DNA from 2 places in the Allobosea sp. AK1 genome. Region 1 is predicted to be linked to the other one. Evidence: predicted binding sites of a transcription regulator. Region 1 holds the regulator's gene; the other holds the start of a gene.
The links. The regulator LexA, encoded in region 1, represses DNA repair genes until DNA is damaged. The targets are predictions, from matches to a motif close to TGTTCNNNNTGTGTTCNG.
Positions count from the first base shown of each region.

Region 2: FHT98_RS21905 (ImuA family protein) is a predicted target of LexA. The motif match lies at 3,765-3,782, and genes of this name have one in related genera.

Region 1 is NZ_VFMG01000001.1:4,969,291-4,976,471, reverse strand. Features, by position in the region: gene FHT98_RS23720 (helicase HerA domain-containing protein) at 1-467, shown strand, start outside; gene FHT98_RS23715 (anthranilate synthase component II) at 558-1,175, shown strand; gene trpD (anthranilate phosphoribosyltransferase) at 1,191-2,204, shown strand; gene trpC (indole-3-glycerol phosphate synthase TrpC) at 2,212-3,018, shown strand; gene moaC (cyclic pyranopterin monophosphate synthase MoaC) at 3,015-3,497, shown strand; gene FHT98_RS23695 (molybdopterin molybdotransferase MoeA) at 3,497-4,708, shown strand; gene lexA (transcriptional repressor LexA) at 4,789-5,496, shown strand; gene FHT98_RS23685 (ComEC/Rec2 family competence protein) at 5,490-7,181, opposite strand, start outside.
Region 2 is NZ_VFMG01000001.1:4,558,641-4,565,821, reverse strand. Features, by position in the region: gene FHT98_RS21915 (error-prone DNA polymerase) at 1-1,396, opposite strand, end outside; gene FHT98_RS21910 (Y-family DNA polymerase) at 1,393-2,937, opposite strand; gene FHT98_RS21905 (ImuA family protein) at 2,843-3,751, opposite strand; gene FHT98_RS21900 (phospholipase D-like domain-containing protein) at 4,049-5,494, shown strand; partial or broken gene FHT98_RS21895 (endonuclease/exonuclease/phosphatase family protein) at 5,583-6,380, shown strand; gene FHT98_RS21890 (chromate transporter) at 6,741-7,181, shown strand, end outside.

The sequences.
Region 1 (7,181 bases):
AGGCGCGCTCGCGCCAGGTCGCGGTGCTCTACCAGGATTTCACCGTGCGCTGCCGGATGCGCCGGCTCGGCCGCACGCAACTCAGCCTCGAGGAGTTCCGCCGCAGGCTCGCCGTGGCGCGGGCCGGCGTCAGCGACAGCGTCGCGACGAGCGATGGCTGGCAGGCGGCTGTGGCAGCGTCCGGCACGTTGCCGGAAGACCTGCAGGGGCTCTTCCTCTTCATCGCCCGTACCGCCATCGAGGGCCGGCCCTGCCCCAGCGATGCCGAGCTCGCGGAGATCTATGGCAGCGCCTCGCCGAGCCGCGCGCGCCGCGTGCTCAGCTATATCGAGGAGCGCGGGCTGATCGTCTGCCATGTCGATTTCAGAGGGCAGCGCACGCTGGCCCTGCCGACGCTCGGCGTCGAGACCGCGCCGGGACTGGCGCAGCCGCGCACGGCGGGCATGCCGCGCAGCGCGCGGGGGTAAGGAGGAATCGCCCGGTCATTCGGCCGCGCGAAACTTGACCACCCCGCCCCCGAACGTGCATGACCTCAAGCCGTATTCACGGGTCCGGCCATGCGCGTTCTGTTGATCGACAACTACGACAGCTTCACCTGGAACCTGGTCCACCTCATCGGTGGGCTCGGCGCCGAGGTCGATGTCTGGCGTAACGATGCGCTCACCGTCGACGAGGCGCTTGCCGGCGACCACGATGCGATCGTGCTCTCGCCCGGCCCCTGTACGCCCAATGAAGCCGGAATCTGCCTGAACCTGATCCGCGAAGGCGCGGGCAAGAAGCCGATCTTCGGCGTCTGCCTCGGCCTGCAGGCGATGGGCCAGGCCTTCGGCGGCGAGGTGGTGCGTGCGCCGCTACCGATGCACGGCAAGGTCTCGCCGATCCGCCACCGGGCGCGCGGGCTGTTCCGCGGCATCAACGGACCGCTGCAGGCGACGCGCTATCACTCGCTCGTGGTCGAGCGAGCCTCCTGCCCCGATGTCTTCGAGATCGAGGCGGAGAGCGATGACGGCCTGATCATGGCGCTCTCGCACCGGGAGCTGCCGGTCCACGGCGTCCAGTTCCATCCGGAGAGCATCGCTTCCGAGCATGGCGCGACGATCCTGCGGAATTTCCTCGACCTCGCGGAGCGGTGGCAGAGCGAACGCGAAGCCTCCGCCCTGACCCCTTCAGCCTGATTCCGCAGAGTTCCCATGGACGATTTCAAACCCTTCATCGCCAAGGTGGCGACCGGCGCGACGCTCTCGCGCGAGGAAGCGCGCGACGCCTTCGACACCATCCTCTCGGGCGGGGTCACCAACGCGCAATCGGCCGCCTTCCTGATGGCGCTGCGCGTTCGCGGCGAGACGATCGACGAGATCGCCGGCGCCGCCAGCGCGATGCGCGGTAAGATGCTCACCGTCAAGGCCCCGCCTGAGGCGATCGACATCGTCGGCACCGGCGGCGATTCCTCCGGCTCCTACAATGTCTCGACGCTGGCCTCGATCATCACCGCGGCCTGCGGCGTGCCGGTCGCCAAGCACGGCAACCGCGCGGCCTCCTCGCGCTCCGGGGCCGCCGACGTGCTGACCGCGCTCGGCGTCAAGGTCGGGCTTGATCCGGCCGCGACCGAGCGTTGCATCCGCGAGGCCGGCGTCGGCTTCATGTTCGCGCCGACGCATCACGCCTCGATGCGCCATGTCGCGCCGGTACGCACCGAGCTCGGCACGCGCACGATCTTCAACCTGCTCGGCCCGCTTTCCAACCCGGCCGGCGCCAAACGCCAGCTCATCGGTGCCTTCTCCGAGACCTGGCTGGAGCCGATGGTCAAGGTGCTCGCCTCCTTCGGCTCGACCCGCGTCTGGGCCGTGCACGGCTCGGATGGGCTCGACGAGATCACCACCACCGGCCCGACCCGCGTCGTCTCGCTGGAGAACGGCAAGATCGAAAGCTTCTCGATCAGCCCCGCCGATGTCGGCCTTGAGCCCGCCAAGCCGGAAGTACTGCGCGGCGGCACGCCGGAGGAGAACGCGGCGGCGCTCAACGCCGTGCTCGCCGGCGAAAAGACCGGCTTCCGCGACATCGCTGCCTTCAATGCGGCTGCGGCACTGCTCGTCGCCGGCAAGGCCCGGGATTTGAAGGACGGCTTCGCCCAGGCGACGGCCGCGCTCGATTCCGGCAAGGCCAAGGCGACGCTCGCCGCGCTCGTCAAAGCCTCGAACGCGTGAGGCCGGCATGACCGATATCCTCGCGAAGATCGAAGCCTATAAGCGCCAGGAGATCGCGGCAGCCAAGGCCGCGGTCCCGCAGGCCGAGATCGAGCGCCGCGCGCATGCAGCCTCCAAGCCGCGCGGCTTTGCCGATGCGCTGGCCGGCAAGCTCGCACAAGGCACGCCCGCTCTGATCGCCGAGATCAAGAAGGCGAGCCCCTCCAAGGGCCTGATCCGCGCCGATTTCGACCCGCCTTCGCTCGCCCGCGCCTATGCGGCCGGCGGCGCGGCCTGCCTCTCCGTCCTGACCGACGCGCCGTCCTTCCAGGGGCGGCCGGAATTCCTCACCGAAGCGCGGGAGGCTGCCGGCCTGCCGGCACTGCGCAAGGATTTCCTCTACGAGCCCTACCAGGTCTACGAGGCCCGCAGCTGGGGCGCCGACTGCATCCTGATCATCATGGCCGGCGTCGACGATGCCACCGCCAAAGCGTTGAACGAGACCGCGCGCGAGCTCGGCATGGACGTCCTCGTCGAGGTCCATGACGATGCCGAGCTCGACCGGGCGCTGAAGCTCGAAAGCCGGATGCTCGGCATCAACAACCGCGACCTGCGCAGCTTCAATGTCGATCTTGCGGTCACCGAGCGGCTGGCACCGCGCGTGCCGGTTGACCGGATCGTCATCAGCGAGAGCGGTATCTTCACGCATGACGACATCGCCCGGCTCAATCCGATCGGCGTCAACAGCTTCCTCGTCGGCGAGAGCCTGATGCGGCAGGCCGACGTCACCGCCGCGACGCAGGCGCTGCTGACCGGCAAGGCCGTCGCGGCGTGAGCCGGCTCAGCCATCTCGACGCGCAAGGCCAGGCGCATATGGTCGATGTCGGCGGCAAGGCCGAGACGACCCGCATGGCGATCGCCGAGGGCCAAGTCGTGATGGCGCCGGAAACGATCGCGATCGTCCGCGACGGCAACGCCAAGAAGGGCGATGTGCTCGGCACCGCGCGCCTCGCCGGCATCATGGCGGCGAAGCGCACGCATGAACTGATCCCGCTCTGTCACCCGTTGCTGCTCAGCAAGATCGCCGTCGATCTCGATATCGACGAGGCCTTGCCGGGCGTACGCGTACGGGCCGAGGTGAAGATGAAGGGCCAGACCGGCGTCGAGATGGAGGCGCTGACCGCCGTCTCCGTCGCCTGTCTGACGGTCTACGACATGGTCAAGGCCGTCGACCGGGCGATGCGGATCGAGAACATCCGCCTGCTGCACAAATCCGGCGGCCAGTCCGGTGATTACGAGGCGAAAGCTAGCTGATGGCGCTCACTCCGGTCCCCGTCGCGCGCAAGGCGCTGCTCGACAGCATTCCGGGGCCGACCGGGGCGGAAACCCTGCCGCTGGCACAATGCGCCTGGCGGGTGCTGGCCAGCGAGGTCAAGGCACTCAGGACGCAGCCGCCTTTCGCCAATTCCGCCATGGACGGCTATGCCGTGCGCGGCGACGAGATGGCGGAAGGCGTTTCGCTCACTGTCATCGGCGAATCCGCTGCCGGCCGGGCCTTCGATGGATCGGTCGGGCCGGGACAGGCCGTCCGCATCTTTACCGGCGCGCCGATGCCTGAAGGTGCCGACACCGTCCTGATGCAGGAGGATGCCGACGGCGTCGGCGGCCCGGTGATCCAGGTCCGCGTGCCGCCGGCGAAGGGCAAGTTCCTGCGCGCTGCGGGGCTCGATTTCCACGAAGGCGACGTGCTGCTGCAAGCCGGGCGCGTGCTCGACAGTGCCGCGCTCGGCCTTGCCGCTGCGATGGGGCATCCGACTTTGCCTGTCCGGCGGAAGCCTCGGGTGGCGATTCTCGCCACCGGAGACGAACTGGTGGCGCCGGGCGAACCTGTGGGCCGCGACCAGATCGTCGCCTCGAACTCGTTCTCGCTCGCCGCGCTGGTCGAGAAGGCCGGCGGCACCGTCATCGATCTCGGCATCGCCCGCGACGACCATGCCGACCTCGCCAGCAAGATCGCAAGGGCGAGCGACGCCGATGCCGATGTGCTGATCACGCTCGGCGGGGCCTCGGTCGGCGCGCATGATCTCGTGCAGGAAGCGCTGACGCGAGCGGGTATGGCGCTCGGCTTCTGGAAGATCGCGATGCGGCCAGGCAAGCCGATGATGACCGGGCGGCTCGGCCGGATGGTCGTGGTCGGGCTGCCGGGCAATCCGGTCTCCTCGATCGTCTGCGGCCATCTCTTCGTGCTGCCCTTGATCGAGGCGCTGCTCGGCATCGCGGACGCCGACCGCGACCGCAGCATCCCTGCCTTGCTCGGCCGCGACATGCCCGGCAATGACGAGCGCGAGGATTACCTGCGCTCGGAGCTCACGCTGACGCCGGAAGGCTGGGTGGCAACGCCGTTCGACCGGCAGGATTCCTCGATGCTCGGTACGTTGGCACGGGCGCAGGCCCTGACGATCCGCCCGGCCCATGCCGCTCCCGCGAAGAAAGGCGAGGCCTGCCGGATCCTGCCCTTGCGGTAGCGGCTTGCGGAACACAAGCAGAACGCGTATGGTGTTCGTGCTTTGTTTCGAATCTGCGCATTGAGGGGCTGGCGGCGACCATGCTGACACGCAAGCAACATGAACTCCTGCGCTTCATCCAGGAACGCTTGCGCGAGAGTGGCGTGCCGCCCTCCTTCGACGAGATGAAGGATGCGCTCGACCTGCGCTCGAAATCCGGCATTCACCGCCTGATCATGGCCCTGGAGGAGCGCGGCTTCATCCGCCGCCTGCCGAACCGGGCGCGTGCGCTCGAAGTCATCAAGATGCCGGACGGGCTCGGCGCGCCTCAGGCGCGTCCGCGCTTCAGCCCGGCCATCGTCCAGGGCGGCCTGGGCTCACAGCCCAGCATGGCCAAGCCGCGCCCTGCCGAGGACGACAGCCGGCATTCCATCGCCATCCCGGTGATGGGCCGCATCGCGGCGGGCACGCCGATCTCGGCGATCCAGAGCCGCAGCCACACCGTCTCGCTGCCGCCGGACATGCTCGGCTCCGGCGAGCATTACGCGCTGGAAGTGCGCGGCGATTCGATGGTCGAGGCCGGCATTCTCGACGGCGACACCGTCGTCATCCGCAGGCAGGACACGGCCAATACCGGCGACATCGTCGTGGCGTTGATCGATGACGAGGAAGCGACGCTGAAGCGCCTGCGCAAGCGCGGCTCCTCGATCGCGCTCGAAGCGGCGAACCCGGCCTACGAGACCCGTGTGCTCGGCCCTGACCGGGTCAAGATCCAGGGCCGGCTGGTCAATCTGATGCGGCGCTACTGAAGGCGTTCGGTGTCGGCCTCGGCTTCGTTGTCGGCGGCCGGTGCGGGCTGTGCGGTGACCGACTGATTGGTGGGACGCGTGCCTGGCTCCGTCAGGCGCCGCTCGCGCCGGCGGCTCCAAGGCCGCTCGCTGCCGGACTGCTCCGCGATATGGCTGCTCCATCCCGACGCCGTCCGGTAGAGCGAGGTCGCGCCGTCGCGCGATAGCGTCATGCGCTCGACCAGCCTGGCCTTGCAGGTGCCGCCCCAGGGGATGGCGGTCACGACGAGGTCGGCGCGCTGGCAATCCTCGATGATGGCGAGTCGCTCGCGCGTATAGGAGATCGTGCGCTTGTCGGCGGTCTGCGCAACGCATGCCAGCCGGTCGCAGGCGATGCCGGCGCGCAAGCTGGGATCGTCGGGCGAGCGGCTGTCGCCATCGGCGGCGAGCCATTGCTGCAGGACGAAGCGGCTGGGCTTGCCGGCGATGGCGAGGCGGCCATCGGGACCGCGCACCGCCAGCCCGGAGCCGTCGCGCTCGATCAGGATCTCCGGCCGCTCCGGCTTGCCGGCAATCGCGACGCCGAGGATCAGCGGCAGGGCCGCAAGCCAGCGCCAGGCCGTGGTCCAGAGTGTCAGCCAGAGCAGCGCCATCGCAAAGCAGGCGAGCACGCCTGAGCCGAAAGCCGCCACCGTCACGGTGGAATGGTCGATGGCCGCGACCCAATGCGCCACCTTGAGGACGACGTCGGAGGCGAGCCCCATCAAGGCCCAGGCCGGCCAGTCCAGCCCGAACGGATAGGCGAGCACGCCGAACACCGCCGCCGGCATGACGAAGAGCGAGACGAAGGGCAGCGCCATGGCGTTGCCGAGCAGGCCGAAGGGATTGAAGGTCTGGAAGTGATAGGCTCCGAAGGGCGCCGTCGCGGCGGTGGCCAGCATGGTGGTGACGAGGATGCCGAGCGCCGCCGTCCAAACGGCTCCGAGCGGCCAGGGCAACACGCGCGGCGGCTCGGTGCGGCTTCGCCCTTCCCAGCGTTCCGCGAAGGCGATCAGCGCCGCGACCGCACCGAAGGACATCTGGAAGCTCGGCCCGAGCAAGGCCTCCGGCTCGCGCAGCAGCACGATCATGGCGGCCAGCGCAAGATTGCGCATGCTGAGCGCGGCGCGATCGACGAGGATCGCGCCGAGCATGACCAGCGTCATGATCAGCGAGCGCTCGGTCGCGACATCGCCCCCGGAAAAGATGCAATAGGCGGTCGCGCCGAGCATCGCCGCTGCCGCCGCGATCTTCTTGACCGGCCAGTGCAGCGCCACCGTCTGCGACAGGACCAGCAGCGCCCGGACCAGCCAGAAGATCGTGCCGGCGGCGAGCACCATGTGCAGGCCCGAGATGGAGACGATGTGATAGATGCCGGCAGCGCGCAGGTCGTTGTTCGTCGCTTCGGTGATCAGGCCGCGCTTGCCGGTGACGAGCGCCGCGGCGACCGCCCCGCCCTGCCCGCCTCCGACCTCGGCGATGCGCTTCGTCAGCGCGTTGCGGGCGCGGTCGATCATCACATCGATCGCAAGGCGCGTCGGCATCGGATGGGGCGCGGGCGCGAGCGCGATCTTGCCGGAGATGCTGCCGACGGCGCCGATCCCGCGGAAGAAGGCATCACGGCCGAAATCATAGCCGCCGGCCCGCGCCGGTCCGGGCGGCGGCAG
Region 2 (7,181 bases), 410 kb from region 1:
CGCGGATGGCGCTGCGTGGCCGGTAATGGATCACGGTGGCGGCGATGCCGGCGCGGTGGCGGCCGTATTTCTCATAGATCCACTGAATCACCTCCTCGCGCCGCTCATGCTCGAAATCGACGTCGATATCGGGCGGCTCCTTGCGCTCGGTCGAGATGAAGCGCTCGAACAGCACGTCGTTGTCGGCGGGGTCGACCGCGGTGATGCCGAGCACGTAGCAGACGGCGGAATTGGCGGCAGAACCGCGGCCCTGGCAAAGGATGCCCCTGCTATCGGCAAACTCGACGATCTGGCGGATGGTCAGGAAGTAGCGGGCATATTTGAGCTTCTTGATCAGCGCGAGCTCCTTGGTCAGAAGCCCCTCCACCTTTGCAGGTACTCCTTCCGGGTAACTGATCAGGCTGCGCTGGTGGACCAGCTCTTCCAGCCAGTCCTGATCCTTCCAGCCGGGCGGGATCGGCTCGTCGGGGTATTCATATTCAAGCTCACCGAGATCGAACTCGATGCGGGAGAACAGGGCTTGCGTCTCGGCGATGGCCTCGGGCGCATCGCGAAACAGGCGGGCCATTTCCTGCGGCAGCTTGAGATGGCGCTCGGCATTGGATTCGAGCAGGCGCCCGGCCCGCTCGATGGTGGTGCCCTCGCGGATGCAGCTCAGCACATCCTGCAGGTCGCGCTGCGCGATGGAATCATAGAGCGCGTCATTGGTCGCGATCAGCGGGGTGCGGGTCGCGGCGGCAATCGCCTTGAGACGCGCGAGGCGGCGGCGGTCGTCGCCGCGCCGGTGCATGCTGGCGGCAAGCCAGATTGCACCGGGAGCGGCATTGTCGAGCTTGGCGAGCAATGCGGGCAGACCATCGAGGCTGCGCGCCGGCATCAGGATCAGCAGCAGGTCGCGGGCATCGTTCAGGAGGTCGTCGAGGACGAGGTGGCATTCACCCTTCTTCACACCGTCCTTCAGGTTGCCATAGCTGAGCAGGCGGCAGAGCCGGCCCCAGCCGTCACGATTGGCGGGATAGACGACGATGTCTGGCGTGCCGTCGGCGAAGACGAGGCGGGTGCCGGTCGCGAGCTTGAACTTCTTCGCCATCGCCTTCATCGGCTCGGGCTCGATGGGATGATCAGCGAAATCCGGGTTCTCGACCCAGATGTATTCGCCGGGGCTGCCGCCTTGCCTGACCTTGTCGGGCGCCGGCAGACCGTCTTCGCGCAACTGCTTCAGCGCCGCCCAGGCGCGCACCACGCCCGCCACCGTGTTGCGGTCGGCGATACCGATGCCGGAATAACCGAGCAGCAGCGCCGTCAGCACCATATGCGGCCCCGGCGAAGCGCCGCGCAGGAAGGAAAAATGCGAGGCGGCAACGGGTTCGGCGAAGGCATTCGCAATCTGATTCATGCGAAGAGCCCGTGCAGGAACCAGCGCGGCGGAGCGCTGTCGGCCTCGTAGAAGCCGATCCGGTAGAGCCAGAAACGGCGCCCTTGCGCATCCTCGACGCGGTAATAGTCGCGCATCGGCTCGTCGGAGCCGTCGCGCCACCATTCGGGCGCGATGCGCTCGGGGCCTTCGGCGCGGGCGATGTCATGGATGAGGCGCCGCCAGCGGAAGCGGATCGGCGGGCCATCCGGTACTTCCGCGATGGCCTCGACAGGCTGGGGCGGCTCGAAGAGCTGGAGCGGGCGGGCCGGCGGCTCCTGCGGCTCCGGTACGGACCAAGCTGCGTCCGGCAGCGGCGCAGCGGCCGACAGCGCCTTCGCGGCCCTAACGGGGTGATGCGTATCCTGCGCCGCGAAGCGCAGCACCCGGTCGCGGCCGAAGCGGGTGACGAGCCGGTCGACCAGATCGGCCACTGCCTCCTCCTCGACCGCGCGGCCATCGAGGCTGTGCTGCGGCGTGTCGAGCGGCTCGCAGAGCGGCACTGCGAGCTTGATCGCATCGAAGCCGAAGCCGGGATCGAGCGGATCGGACAAGGTTTCCACGCGCTCGCGATAGAGCCTGAGCAGTGCCTTGGCGTCGCGCGACGGGTGGCCGGTCTCGATGGCGAGGCGGCGCACCGCGCCGTCGCTGCGAAAGAAGCCGAGCTCGAAGACGCGACCGCCCTCGCCGCGTGCCTCCAAGACCCGCGCCGCCTCCCCGATCAGCCTGACGACGACAGCCTCGAGGCTCGCGGTGTCGGCGAAAGGCTCGGCGAAATGGCGCTCCACAACGCAGTCGGGCGGCGGGCGCAACGGCGTGATGCGGCGATCCTCATGGCCGAGGATACGCCGGAGCTTGACCGCCAGCGCCTCGCCGAAGCGGGCCGAGAGCGTTTCCGAAGGGCGCTCCGCGAGATGGTCGAGCGTCTTGAGGCCGGCGCGGGAGAGCGCGATCACGGTCTCCGCGTCGGTATCCAGCGCGGCGGTCGGCAGCGGGCGGAGCCACGCCTCCTCCTGGCCGGGCGGGATGATGCCGCCGAGACCGTGCCGCGCGCAGGCACGGGCGGCGTCGGGCGTGCCGGCGATGGCGGCCTTGAGCTTGAGGCCGCCGCGTTGCATGGCGCGCCCAGCCAGATTACCGAGCCCCCTCTCGCCGCCGAAGAGATGGGCGCAGCCGGTGATGTCGAGGATCAGGCCATGCGGTTCGTCGAGCGCGACAAGCGGCGTGAAACGGTCGCAGAAACCGGCGAGCGCTTCGAGGAATTCGCAATCGGCCTGAGCTTGCGTCTCCAGCGCGACGAGATCGGGAATGCGAGCGCGAGCATCGGCCAGCGTCATCCCGCGCGTCAGGCCGAGATCGACGGCGCGCCGGTCGCAATCGACGAGGCGCAGGGCATTGCCCTGCATCTCGGTCAGCACGTGCGGCTTCTCAGCCGGCGCGCCGGAGGTCGGAATCGCGCCCGTCCGCCGCAATCTGTCCGTCGCCAGGAAGGGGAACCAGAGGGCGAGATAGCGGCGCGGCATGGTCTGTCCGGGAAGCTCGGTCGAAAAGGCTGCGTTCCGCAAAGCAATGTCGGTCACGGTCCCACTCCACACGCCACTCACGTTCGGCCGCGCCGCCGCGCTGGCGCAGCAATCTCAGGGCGAAGGCCGGCGCGCCCGGCGCATTCGCCTCCAAGGCCCGCGAGGCCAGCGCCCTCACCTGCCAGCGCGTGCGCGCCGCGCTCGGCGCCTCGGTCGCCGCGACGCGCAGCAGCAGCACCGGCACGCCCGAGGCTTCCGCCGCCAGAGCGAGACGGCGGCTCGCCGTCAGGTCGAAAGGGCGCGGCTCGCCCCAGGGTTCGATCAGCACGGCGCCCAGCGCGGCACAGCGCGCCGCCTCGGCGCCCGCCCGCAACACGCCCTCGCCGTCGCGCGCCCGCACCAGCAGGAGGCGTGACGGATCGAGGCCGAATTCGTTCAATCCCGGCGCGTGCAATCGCCCGGCTTCGGCATCGACGAAATCCTGCCGCGCCCACAGGATGGAACGCTCGTTGGAGCCATTCCGCGTTTCTTCACGCGAACCGATGCCCACTTCGCTCGAAAATGCTCCGGCCTTCTCATCTGCCACCCCCGCCCGCAGCGCGAGGCCGAGCGCGAAGCCGGTCGCGGCGGCGAGATCGGCGACCTCGGCAGCGTAGACCTCATGCAGCGCCGCCCGTGCGAGCCCGCCGTTCAGGGCTTCGTCCAGCGCAGGCACGCCGAGGCCGATCCGCCCGGCCGCAACCGGCCCGCCCCGCAAGGCGGCCTCTGAGAGGCTGCGGCGCAGATCGGACAGGGTCGAGGCGATTTCGGGCATGGGGCAAAGCTTATGTTCTCTCTTTGTTCTTTATAGAACGCTCCCCACCGGAAGGCGAGTCGAGTCTTCCCGCCTTCCCCATGCCCCTGCCAGAGAATGACGCGGGGCGGGTCTCGTCATTCCGAAGCTGCTGCGCAAACAGCTCTCGAGGCCACGGCACTGACATGTGCAGAGGCGCGTTCGGAAGAGCAGCGCCCGGAATATCCGCTCCGCCGCAGGCTCTCGGTTTTCATTTATCGCAATTTCTTCATGCGAACCGACGCCCACTTCGCTCGAAAATGCTCTAGCCTCAGCAGCATGTGGGGGATTCTCTCGACCTATTGGCCGCATATCCTCGCGGTCATCACGATCGCGCTGTCGGCCGTCGCCGGCGCGCATGCGGTGATGACCAAGGACGAGGTGCGCGCCGCCATCGGCTGGGTCGGCGTCATCATCCTCTCGCCGATCATCGGACCGCTGCTCTACGCCATCGCCGGGGTCAACCGCATCCGCCGCGCCTCGATCCTGGCCCAGCGCCCCGGCCATGGCATGGCGGCGGCCGATTTCCATGTCGAGGACGAGGCGGTCGCGACGCATTTCGGCCGGCGCTTCCTCGCGCTCAAGACGCTCGGCGACCGCGTCGCCCGCCACCCCCTGACCACCGGCAACCGCATCGACACGCTGGAGACCGGCGACGAGGCCTATGGCGCGATGCTCGCCGCCATCGCGGCGGCTGAGCGCAGCATCATCCTGGAAAGCTACATCTTCGACCGGGACCCGATCGGCCTGCGCATCGCCGATGCGCTGATCGAAGCGCAGAAACGCGGCGTCGCGGCCCGGGTGCTGATCGACGCGGTCGGGGCGCGCTATTCGGTGCCGAGCATCGCCGGGCACCTGCGCGAGGGCGGGGTCGCGGTCGACGTCTTCAACGGCAACATCATCATGGGCCTGCGGCTGCCCTATGCCAATCTCAGGACGCACCGGAAGATCATCGTCGTCGACGGCGCGATCGGCTTCATGGGCGGGATGAACATCCGCGAGGGTTTCACCCGCGAATTCGCCGGTGATGCCTTCGCCCATGACACGCATTTCCGCATCGAAGGGCCTGTGGTGGCCGATCTCTTCGCCGTCGCGGCCGAGGACTGGTGCTTCGCCACCGGCGAAGCACTGGCCGGCCCGGCCTGGGAGATTCCGGAGCTGGCGCGAAGCGGCATGCCGGTGCTGGCGCGCGCGGTGCCCACCGGGCCGGATTCCTATCTGGAAACCAATCACAAGCTGTTGATGGGCGCGCTGTCGGTGGCGCGCCAGTCGGTCAAGATCATGTCGCCCTATTTCCTGCCCGACCAGGAACTGATCAGCGCGCTCGTCACCGCGGCGCGACGCGGCGTCGACATCGATATCGTCGTGCCCTCGGTCAACAACCTCGTGCTGGTCGACCGCGCGATGACCGCGCAATTCGACCAGATCCTGAAGAATTATTGCCGGATCTGGCGCTCCACCGGTGCCTTCGACCATTCCAAGCTCCTCGCCGTCGACGGGAGCTGGGCCTATGTCGGCTCCTCCAATCTCGACCCGCGTTCGCTGCGCCTGAACTTCGAGATCGACCTCGAGGTTCTCGACCATGGATTCGCCCGCGCGATCGAGCGCCGGATCGAGACGGTGATGTCGACTGCGACCCCGGTCACGCTTGCCGGCCTGCGCGCCCGGCCCTATGTCATGCGTCTGATCGACAGGCTGATCTGGCTCGGCTCGCCCTATCTCTGAGCCGAAGCAGTCATATCCCTGATGCCAGAGGCGCCTAAACCGTGACCCGCCCTACCAAGGCGGATCCGGAGCACGAGCCGGCGGAGCGATGCAGAAGAAGAACCAGAGCCTGCCCGCCAGCATCATCGCCTCGCTGCGCCAGCGCAACAACCGCCCCGGCACCGTTTCGGCCGGAGAGAACGGTCGTTCCGGGGGCACGCTGGTCGCCTCCTACAACGTCCATAAATGCGTCGGCGTCGATGGCCGCTTCGATCCCGGCCGGATCGGGCAGGTGATCCGCGAGATCGCGCCGGATGTCATCGCCCTGCAGGAGGCCGACAAGCGCTTCGGCGCCCGCCACGGCCTGCTCGACCTCGCCCGGCTGAAAGACGAGACCGGCCTCGTCCCTGTTCCCGTGGAAAGCACCAATGCCGCGGCGCATGGCTGGCACGGCAATGTCGTACTGTTCCGGCAGGGGCTGGTGCGCGACGTCCATCAGGTCTCGCTGCCGGGGCTGGAGCCGCGCGGCGCGCTGGTCGTCGATATCGACCTCGAGAGCGGCGCGGCACTTCGGATCGTCGCGGCCCATCTTGGCCTGCTCAGGCGCTCGCGCTCGCAGCAGGCCCGGATGATCATCGACCTGATGCGCAGCCGGGACGAGCGCCCCACCCTCCTGCTCGGCGATCTCAACGAATGGCGCCTCGGCGGCCGCTCGGCACTGAGCGCGCTCGATGCCGCCTTCGGCGCGATGCCCGTGCCGGTCCCGAGCTTCCCGGCCGGGCTGCCCTTGCTGGCGCTCGACCGGATCATCGCCAACCGCCCGGAAATCCTGTCGCAAGTCGCAGTCCACGATACGCCACTCGCGCGCATCGCCTCAGACCACCTGCCGATCAAGGCCTTCGTCGATCCGGCCATGGCGGCGCTGCCGGTCAGCGGCCCCGATTTCATGATCGCGCCGGCCGAGCCGCCGGGCCCCGGCAGGGCAGTCTTGCATGCCAAGGAGACTCCCCTGCCCCTTCCCGCATCCTCGCCAGGCGGCAAGAAACGCGCGGGCAGCAATCGCGAACTCGTGCGCAAGGCCGGCGCCCAATTGAAGCGCGCCGTCAAGCGCACCTTGCGACGGTCGGACGCTCCGACTCGCTAACGACCACCGCCTGCGCGAAGCGTTGCAGAGCACGGCTTCATGCCGGCAATGCGCTTCAGCGCTGGCCAATCCCGGTGAAGCCTGCTTTCTGGATTCATCAGCCGTCCCATGGCGCAGAATCAGATGCCGGATAACTTGGCCGAGCGCCCGAGCGCGCCGCAGCTCTTCCTGATCTTCACGCGGATCGGGCTGACCAGCTTCGGCGGCGGCCTGAGCGGCTGGATGCTCCGCGAATTTGTGCAGCGGCGGCGCCTGATGAGCGAGGAGGATTTCCTCAACGGGCTCTCGGTCGCGCAGGCCCTGCCCGGCGTCAATGTCACCAACATGGCGATCTGGATCGGCTACAAGCTCGGCGGACGCAACGGCGCCATCGCCTCCTGGCTCGGCATCGTCGTGCCCGCCGCCTTCGTCATCGTCCTGATCGGCAGCGCCTTCGCCTCGCTCAGCAGCTATGAACTCAGCCATGTCGCGCTGAGCGGCGCAGCTTCGGGTGCGATCGGCCTGTCGCTGGCGATGGGGCTGACCGCCGCGCGCCGGGTGCCGCGCCGGGTCTTCCCGCTCGCG